DNA from 2 places in the Breoghania sp. genome. Region 2 is predicted to be linked to the other one. Evidence: riboswitches for the same ligand, from Rfam matches in the RefSeq annotation. Region 2 holds a riboswitch; the other holds the start of a gene.
The links. A riboswitch is a leader RNA that binds a small molecule or an ion and turns the genes downstream of it on or off. The one in region 2 is predicted to bind cobalamin.
Positions count from the first base shown of each region.

Region 1 (4,964 bases), 2.1 Mb from region 2:
GCCCAGATGGGTATAGGAGAGATCGTCTGCGAATTCCGATGCGTCGTTGACCTGCAGGATCTCCGAGCACAGGTTCGACATGTTGATGCGACCGGCGACCGGGTTTGCGCGATTGGCGGTGTCCTCGAACAGGATATAGGGATATCCGCTTTCGAACTGGATTTCCGCGATGGTCTGGAAAAAGGCGCGGGCGCGGATCTTCTTCTTGGCGATCCGCGGGTCGTCGACCATCTCACGGTAAAGTTCGCTGACGGAAATCTCCGACATGGGCTTGCCGTAGACCCGCTGGATGTCATGCGGCGAGAACAGGTACATGTCCTCGTCAGTCTTGGCGAGTTCGAACGTGATGTCGGGAATGACGACGCCGAGCGACAGCGTCTTGATGCGGATCTTTTCGTCCGCGTTCTCGCGCTTTGTGTCGAGGAAGCGCAGGATGTCGGGGTGATGGGCATGGAGGTAGACGGCGCCCGCCCCCTGTCGCGCACCAAGCTGGTTGGCGTAGGAGAAGCTGTCTTCCAGGAGTTTCATCACCGGAATGACGCCGGAGGACTGGTTCTCGATGCCCTTGATGGGCGCGCCCGCTTCGCGCAGGTTGGTCAGCAGCAAGGCCACCCCGCCGCCGCGCTTTGACAGCTGGAGCGCGGAATTGATGCTGCGCCCGATGGATTCCATGTTGTCTTCGATGCGCAACAAGAAGCACGAGATCAATTCGCCGCGCTGCTTCTTGCCGGCATTCAGAAAGGTCGGGGTCGCGGGCTGGAAACGGCCCGAGATGATCTCGTCCATCAGCCGCATGGCCAGGTCTTCGTCGCCCTGGGCCAGCGCCAGCGCCACCATCACCACGCGGTCCTCGAAACGCTCAAGGTAACGTTTGCCGTCAAAGGTCTTCAGCGTGTAGCTGCTGTAATATTTGAATGCGCCCAGAAAGGTGGGAAAGCGGAACTTGCGATCATAGGCCGCCTTGAAAATCGAGGTGACGAAGGCCGGGTCGTAGGCCTCCAGAACCGCCGCCTCGTAATAATTCTCGCGCACGAGATAGCCGAGCTTTTCCTCCAGCGAATGGAAGAAAACCGTGTTCTGGTTCACGTGCTGAAGGAAATACTCGCGTGCGGCGCGCCGGTCTGCCTCGAACTGGATGCGACCGTCGGCATCGTAAATGTTCAGGAGTGCGTTGAGCGCGTGATAATCGAGCGGCTCGCCCCCCGTGGTCGGAGCAGCCTCCGCCCGCTTCAGGACTGTCGTTTCCAAAACCGTTCCATTCCCTGGGTGATGCGCGCCACGTCGCCTGCCGTTCCCGCAAGCTCGAAGCGATAGAGCAGGGGCACGTGACATTTCGCGCTGATGATGTCGCCCGCATAAGCGTAGAAGCGACCGAAATTGGTGTTGCCGGAGGCGATCACGCCCCTCAGGAGCGCGCGGTTCTCCGCGTCATTGAGAAAGCGGATGACCTGCTTGTGAACCGCACCACGCCCCTCGCCATCGGCATAGGTGGGCGTGATGAGGATGAAGGGTGCTTCGGGTCGCAGCATCGCCTGCGAGGACCGGCCCGGAATGCGTTGCGCGGGAAGCCCCAGCCGGGTGATGAGCCGCTGGGTGTTTCCCGAAGCGCTGGAGAAATAGACAAGGCCTGACATGGGGAATGCCCGTTAGCAGGTGAATGCGAGAGGTGACCGGCAGATACAGGATCTGTCCCTTCTCCCATGGGGAGAGGGTTAGGCAGAGGGTGTCGAACTCACGTGGATATGGAGACCTCACATCCCCTCACCCGGACCTGCGGTCCGACCTTCCCCCGTGGCAGAGGTGCATTGAAGAAGGCAGGTTCAGGCGTCTCACCAGCCCGAAAACGTCATCCTGAGGAGGCCCGAAGGGCCGTCCCGAAGGATCGGCCACACAGGCAAGACGATGCCCCGAACGGTGAGCGGACGAACCCCGCCCGCACCCGCCTTAGCTCAGCGCGCCGATCTTGTCGGGCCGGAAGCCGGACCAGTGATCCTCACCCGCCACCACCACGGGGGCCTGCCGGTAACCCAGCGATTGCACCTTCTCCATGGCGCTGTCGTCGCGGGTCAGGTCGATCAGGTTGTACGCGACGCCACGCTGGTCAAGCGCGCGGGTTGTGGCGGTGCACTGCACGCAAGCAGGCTTGGAATAGACGGTGATGGTCATGTGAGCTTCTTTCACCCCGAAGATCTTGAATTGGAGACGGGCGAAAGACACGAGCAGGCGAAGGCGAAACCATCGCACTCGCGTCTATCGGCCCCGCCGTCCGATGACGTTGTGCTCAAGGCAGGTCTCCTGGCTAACGGGTCATCGTTTCTGTCCGCCTTCCCGGGACATCCCAGTGGCTTTTCGGACAGGAACTCGCCGCTCACAGTTGCGGGGGCAGCGCCGGATTGGGCCATCAAAACGGGCCTCACCGGCTTCCCTCTTAGCCCTCAGCCTCTCGACTCAAGGAACCTCGAACACCACATAGGGTATGTTCAGCTCGCGGATTGTCAATCAGTTGAGTTTCGGTGTGAGCTGACCGCCCGTATATCACCACTTTCTCACACCGGGTGACAGGATGCCGCAGTTGGCGGAAAACAGCGCTTCCGCCGCGCCTCGGCGCTCCCGCCTCCACGTCATGACGAACGCCTGCCGAGCCATCCCACGGGCCTTGAACCGGCAGGTTTCTGCAGTTCGAATAAATCCATGTGGACAATCCGAGCGGGCAGACGGGGCGTTGCACCCGCGTCTGCCCGTGCCCGACCCGTTCGGCTCTATCAATTGACAGAAAACGAGACCTCAGACCTACATGTTGTAGTCGTGGTTCCTTGAGTCGAGAGGCTGAGGGCTAAGAGGGAAGCCGGTGCGCCTCGGGCAAGGCCGGCGCTGTCCCCGCAACTGTAAGCGGCGAGTTGTCATCCAGAGGTGCCTTTGTGCGCTGGCCTGCCACTGGAGCCTTCGGGCTCTGGGAAGGCGTCGGGTGGTGGCATTGACCCGCGAGCCAGGAGACCTGCCGCGATCCATAATTCACGTCCCGGGGCGGGGTCTCCGACGGGTCGCGTGCCTTTGCGCATGGCTTTCTGCCGTGTGCCGTCAGCACCGTGCGCCTGTTCGGTCCTTGCCCCTCCACATGGTCGGGGTTCAGAAACCAAATGCCTGCCACGTCTTGCCTGCCAAGTCACATCATCAAGCGAAGCGGCGTCCGCGCGCCCTTCGATGCCGAACGCATCCTGTCCGCGATTGCCCGCGCCGGTCAGGCGACCGGCGAATTCGGCGAGGCCGATGCCCGTCGCCTTTGCGATGCCGCGATCAAGGTCATCGCTCACCGTCACGCCGGCGACGTGCCCACGATCGAGCAGATCCAGGACATCGTGGAACAGGTTCTGATCTCCACGGATTACCCGGCGACCGCGCGCGCCTATATCGTCTACCGAGAAAAGCGCGGGCAGGCGCGGCAGGATCGCAAGACCGTCGTCGATGTTACCTCCTCCATCAACGAATATCTGGAGCGCACCGACTGGCGCGTTTCCGCCAACGCCAATCAGGGCTATTCGCTGGGCGGGCTGATCTTGAACCTCTCGGGCAAGGTGGTGGCCAATTACTGGCTCTCCCACATCTATCCGCCTGAGGTGGGCCGGGCGCATCGCGACGGCGACTTCCACATCCACGACCTCGACATGCTGGCAGGCTATTGCGCGGGCTGGTCCTTGCGCACGCTGCTGGTGGAAGGCCTGAACGGTGTACCGGGCAAGATCGAATCCGCCCCGCCCAAGCATCTTTCAAGCGCCGTCGGCCAGATCGTCAATTTCCTCGGCACGCTCCAGAACGAATGGGCGGGCGCGCAGGCCTTTTCTTCCTTCGACACTTACATGGCCCCCTTCATCCGCAAGGACGACCTCGATTACGAGGAAGTCCTGCAGTGTATTCAGGAGCTTGTCTACAATCTCAACGTGCCCTCGCGCTGGGGCATGCAGACGCCTTTCACCAATCTCACCTTCGACTGGACCTGCCCTGAGGACCTTCGCGACGAGGTGCCGGTGATCGGCGGCGAGGAGATGCCGTTCACCTATGGCGATCTTCAGCGCGAAATGGACATGATCAACCGCGCCTACATGGAGGTGATGACAAAGGGTGACGCCAAGGGCCGGGTCTTCACCTTCCCGATCCCCACCTACAACATCACCCCCGATTTTCCGTGGGAGAGCGAGAACGCCGACCGGCTGTTCGAGATGACGGCCAAATACGGGCTGCCTTACTTCCAGAACTTCCTGAATTCCGAACTGAAGCCGAACATGATCCGCTCCATGTGCTGCCGGCTTCAGCTTGACCTCACCGAACTTCTTAAGCGTGGCAACGGGCTTTTCGGCTCGGCCGAGCAGACCGGCTCGCTGGGCGTCGTCACCATCAACTGCGCCCGGCTCGGCCATGTCTATCGAGGCGATGAGGAAGGGCTTTTCGGGCGTCTCGACGAACTGCTGGAAATCGCGCGCAACAGTCTGGAAATCAAGCGCAAGGTCGTCCAGCGCCACATGGATGACGGGTTGTTCCCCTTCACCAAGCGCTATCTCGGTACGCTCAGGAACCACTTCTCCACCTTCGGTGTGAACGGCATCAACGAGATGATCCGCAATTTCACCGGCGATTGCGAGAATGTCAGCACCGAATGGGGCCATGCCTTCGCGGTGCGCCTGCTCGATCACATTCGTTCGCGGATCGTGGAGTTCCAGGAAGCGAGCGGCACCATGTTCAATCTGGAAGCGACGCCTGCGGAAGGCGCGACCTACCGCTTCGCTCGTGAGGATCTGAAACGCTATCCGGGCATCCTTCAGGCGGGCGGAGACGAAAGCCCCTACTACACCAACTCCAGCCAGCTTCCCGTCGACTTCACCGACGATCCCTTCGAGGCGCTGGAACGGCAGGACGAGCTACAGCGCAAATATACCGGTGGTACGGTGCTGCATCTCTACATGGGCTCGCGG
Region 1 is NZ_OY771475.1:2,743,661-2,748,624, reverse strand. Features, by position in the region: gene nrdE (class 1b ribonucleoside-diphosphate reductase subunit alpha) at 1-1,248, opposite strand, end outside; gene nrdI (class Ib ribonucleoside-diphosphate reductase assembly flavoprotein NrdI) at 1,230-1,634, opposite strand; gene nrdH (glutaredoxin-like protein NrdH) at 1,945-2,166, opposite strand; cobalamin riboswitch at 2,268-2,476, opposite strand; cobalamin riboswitch at 2,790-3,018, shown strand; gene ABGM93_RS11890 (ribonucleoside triphosphate reductase) at 3,138-4,964, shown strand, end outside.
Region 1: it holds a riboswitch for cobalamin, as region 2 does, so the genes downstream of both, ABGM93_RS11890 (ribonucleoside triphosphate reductase) here and ABGM93_RS02965 (TonB-dependent receptor) in region 2, are expected to answer to the same signal.

Region 2 (4,964 bases):
TGTTGGCGAGGACGCGCCCATCGGTCACGCCACCGACACCGGAAGCCGCGCGCGCCAGATGCGGAAGCATCGTCGCGCTGATGGCGCCGGAAGCCATCAGGTTCACAAACTGTCTGCGATTCAACATGTATTCGCCCCTTCTTGATCCACTTGTGATTGCAGTGACGATCAACGGGAATTCTACCGGCTTTCACACGCGGGCCCATGACTCAGGTCAAATTATTGATTGAAAAATAAGTAAAATAGGTGGTTTGATATTACGGAAATCATATATAAGCGCGCTTTGATAAGGTTATTGAAATAGTATGTAGCGTCAGTTCGTGGATGTATTCATGGTGACATAAATAAGAATAGGCTGAGCGTCCTGAGTTATTGGATAAAAATATTCAAAAAGTAACGCAGGGGGAATGTGTGGGGTGGCGAATTTCGGTCCGGGGCTATTGAAACGTCAGGCTGTTGAGGCTGGGTAGGCGACTGGAGGTCGGTGGTTGTGCAATTTATGCGCGTCTCTCCGGGGTGGGCGGTGGCCCGCAGGTTGGCCGGTGGCATGGATGCGCGAGAGCGTGCTTGTATGATCATGACTTGACGAACAGGGCGGTGCTGGAATGGGAAACGAGGCCATGAACCACGACGAAGTCGCGCGAAAACTGCTTGAGGGCCTGCCGGATGCGCTCGTCATTTCCGACCGTGCGGGCAAGATCACCTTCTGGAATGCGGGGGCGGAGCGGGTTTTCGGGTTCACCGAAAGCGAAGCCCTTGGTTGCTCTCTCGATATCATCACGCCGGAGCGGCTCAGGGAGCGGCATTGGTCGGGCTATGAGCGGACCATGCGGACGGGGCGCACGCAATACGGGGCCGGAGATCTGTTGTCCGTGCCCGCGATCCGCAAGGATGGACGCGCGATCTCGGTTCAGTTCTCGATCACACCGTTTCGCGATGACAAGGGAGAGATCTGCGCGTTGGCGGCGGTGATGCGTGACGTGACGCTGGATTTCGAGGAGCGCAAGCAATTGCGCAAGGCGCTGCGCGAGGCGACGTCGTGAGGCTTCTTCCCTGCTGGCCGCAGGGGCGGTCATGGGGCGAGATGGGCCGATAGCTGCCAGACGTCTCCACGGCTTCATGGTGGTGGTCTCGGCAGGGGCTTTCCACCGTGGGAGCAGGGGGCTATTGCAATGGCGGTGCGCCGGGGGACCCGCTTTATCGTGATGAGCGGCATTGACTGCTCTGCAATCCATCAACGGTGCCCGCCGCGATTTCTGGGAAAGTGACATGCAAATCATGAAGGCGGCGGATCATCGCCGCATGCCGTGGAAAAACGGCAAGGGGGAGACTGCGGAAATCGCCCTCTTTCCCGAAGATGCGGGGCTGGAGGATTTCGGCTGGCGGCTTTCCATGGCGAGCGTGAGCGAGCCCGGCGCCTTCTCGATCTTCCCCGGCATCGATCGGGTGCTCGCCATCGTGCAAGGCGAAGGCTTGCGGCTCTTGGTCGAGGGGCGGGAGGCAATCGTCACGCCGGAACGCGAGGCTGCCGCTTTCGCCGGTGATGTCGACGTGACATCGGACCTTCTCGGTGGCCCGGTTGTCGATCTCAACCTGATGACCCGTCGCGGGCGCTTTCATGGGAGCATGGAGCGGGTCGGCGGGCAGGAGAGACGCGAGATCGCGGGCAAGGGGGCGGCAACCCTGGTCGTTTTGCGCGCGCCCTGCGCCGTTTCCTCACGCGACGGCTCGGTGCCCCTTGCCAGGCTTGATGTCGTGCGCGTGGAGGACGGAGAGGTCCTGTCGTTTCAGCCTGCGCTTGCAGCGCTGGATCTTCTTGTGGTCCGGATCGTGGAAAATGGCGAAGAGGCTGGAAAAGTCCTGCAATCCTTCACAAATTCCTAACAAAGCGTTTGACCCGTTTCCCGTGGGTGAATAAGGCTATGGGCGGAATTGGTTCCGCTTTGCTGGCGGATGAAAAGGGAACGCGGTGCGATCGATCGGGCGATCCATTCCGCGACTGCCCCCGCAACTGTAACCGGCGAGCCTCCTTTCGATGATCCACTGATCGCGCAAACGATCGGGAAGGGGAAGGGCAGGCGTCGACCCGGAAGTCAGGAGACCTGCCATTCCGGTCACCCATGCTTGGATACGGGGTGTGTCCAGGCGCGGTCGTCCGTGGCGGTGACAGTAATCGTGTCGCCGCACGCGTGAGAGACCGGATCATGCCCGCGCCAGAGAAGCGCGTCTTCTTCCGATTTCAGATTGCCTGCGGTTCAAGTCAATCGGGCCGGGCCAGGTGTATGCGTTCGGTCCTCCTTTCGGGGGCAATCATGCAGAAGATCATTGGGACAAGTCTCCTGGCAGCGGGAGCGGTGACGCTCGCTCTGACGGGGACCGCCCGGGCGCAAGTCGCAAACACGGAAAAAGACGGCTCTGTCGTTCTTGATTCCATCCTCGTCACGGCGGGTCGCACGCCGGTGGAAAAGGAAAAGTCCGGTCGCGCCTTCACGGTCATCACAGGCGAAGATCTGGCGGAGCGCAATGTGCGCCAAGTCTCCGATGCGCTGCGCGCTGTTCCCGGCTTTTCGGTCTCGCAACTGGGCGCGACGGGTGGTCAGACCCAGATCCGCGTGCGCGGTGCGGAAGCCAACCACCTGCTCGTCATGATCGATGGCATCGAGGTCAGCGAGACCTCCACGGGCGAGTATGATTTCGGCGGCCTGATTGTCGACAATATCGATCGCATCGAGGTCCTGCGCGGGCCGCAGAGCGCCTTCTGGGGCTCCAACGCAACCGCCGGTGTCGTCAACATCATCACCAAGGGCGGCATCCGCAACGGTTTCGAGGCGACAGGCACGGTGGAAGCCGGATCGGACAAGTCTGTCTTTACGAGCCTTGGCCTTCGCGGCGGTGGCGAGAAATACGACATCTCGCTGGCGGCGGCGCTGGACAATGTCGGCGGCTTCAATGTCTCCGATTTCGGCACGCACGAAGATGGCGCGCGCAATGGCACGCTGAACGCCAAGGTCCGCGTGGATCTGACCGACTGGATGGAGTTCGCCTCCACGCTGCGCTACGTGAAACGTCAGGCAGACACGGACGCGCAGGACTTCACCTTCGGCAGCCCGACCTATGGTCGCGTGCTGGACACCGACGATGAAACCAAGATGGAAGAGCTTTTCGGCTCCGTCGGTCTTACCGCCACGGGTCTCGACGGCGCGTTGACCCAGAAGCTGCGCTTTTCCGGCTCCGACACCCGGCGCGACAATCTGGAAAGCGGAGCTGTCACCTCGGCCACCAAGGGCGCGCGTCTGAACGGCTCCTATCAGGCGACCTATGCCTTCGACACGCCCGATTTCGCCGCGGCACGTCACAGCTTCACCGGCGGCTACGAATGGCAGCGCGAAACCTTCCGCCCCTCGCATCTGCAGCATGGGTTTTCCCGTGACGCGCATTCCTTCGTAGCGGAATACCGGGGTGAATTCCTCGACCAGTTCTACCTGAACGGGGCCGTGCGCCACGATCTGAACGACCGTTTCGACGATGCGACGACCTACTCCATCGCGGGTGCATGGCAGCTGCACGAGACGGGCACCCGGTTCCACACCTCGGTGGGCACCGGTGTCACCAACCCGACCTTCTACGAGCTTTACGGCTACACCCCGTCGACCTTCGTCGGGAATCCCTCGCTGACGCCGGAAAAAAGCCTCGGGTGGGATGTGGGTGTCGAGCAGTCCTTCTTCGACAAGCGTTTCGTGGTCGATGTCACCTATTTCCATCAGGATCTGACGGACGAAATCGCCACCGTTTACCAGAATATCGGCGGAACCTTCGTCTCTACGCCCATCAACCGCGAGGGCAAGAGCCTGCGCCAGGGTGTGGAAGTGTCGGCAACGGCTGAAATTCTCGACGGCCTGACCGCGAACGGCTCCTACACCTATACCGATGCCACCGAACAGACGGTTGCCGGTGGAGCCCGGATGGTGGAAGTGCGTCGTCCCCGGCATTCCGGCGCGCTCAACCTTGCCTACAGCTTCCTTGACGACAAGGCGCGCGTCTTCGGTGAAGCGATCTTCAACGGCAAGATGTTCGACAACAGCTTCGTGACCGGCACGAGCACGCGCGTTTCGCTCGATTCCTATGCGCTCTTCAATGTCGGCGCGAACTACAAGTTCAACGAGAACTACGAGGTCTATGGGCGGGTCGATAATCTGTTCGATACGGATTATGAGGAAGTCTTTGGCTATAACACCAAGGGACTTACGGCCTATGTCGGTGTGAAGGGAAGGTTTTGATACCTCTTTCAAGCCTGAAAGCCGGGGCGGTTCTTGCCGCCCTGGCTCTTGTTTGTTTTCTGCCCGCGAAGCTGGTCCGGGCACAGGAAGAGGCGCGCCCGGCATCCTTGAAACCGGTGCCGGAACGTGTCGTCTCCATCAATGTCTGCACCGACCAGCTCGCCATGCTGATCAGCGCGCCCGGTCAGCTGAAATCCGTCTCCCGCTTTTCGCGCGATCCCGAAATGTCGGCGATGACCCGGCAGGCGCAGGCCTATCCGCTGAACCATGCGCAGGCGGAAGAGGTCTTCCTGATGCGGCCGGATGTGGTTCTGGCCAGCGCCTATACCTCGCGCACCACCGTCACCTTGCTGCGCAGGCTCGGCTTCCAGGTCGAGGAATTCCAGCCCGCCACCTCGTTTGACGATATCCGCGCCAATATCCGTCGCATGGGCACGCTTCTGGGCCGTGAGGCACGGGCGGAGGAGCTTGTCGCGCAGATTGATGAGGATCTGGCGCACACGGTGGGAAAACCCTCCGGAAAGCGCGCCGCCCTCGTTTTCGCAAACAGTTTCACCGCAGGCTCCGGTACCCTCACGCAGGCCATCGTGGAGGCCGCGGGGCTTTCCAACGTGGCGGCGGAAACCGGCGTTGTCGGCTCCGCGCGCATGCCGCTTGAAAGCCTGATCATGGCGAACCCCGATCTGG
Region 2 is NZ_OY771475.1:651,214-656,177, forward strand. Features, by position in the region: gene ABGM93_RS02950 (molybdopterin-dependent oxidoreductase) at 1-127, opposite strand, end outside; gene ABGM93_RS02955 (PAS domain S-box protein) at 621-1,043, shown strand; gene ABGM93_RS02960 (HutD family protein) at 1,270-1,884, shown strand; cobalamin riboswitch at 1,917-2,125, shown strand; gene ABGM93_RS02965 (TonB-dependent receptor) at 2,313-4,277, shown strand; gene ABGM93_RS02970 (ABC transporter substrate-binding protein) at 4,274-4,964, shown strand, end outside.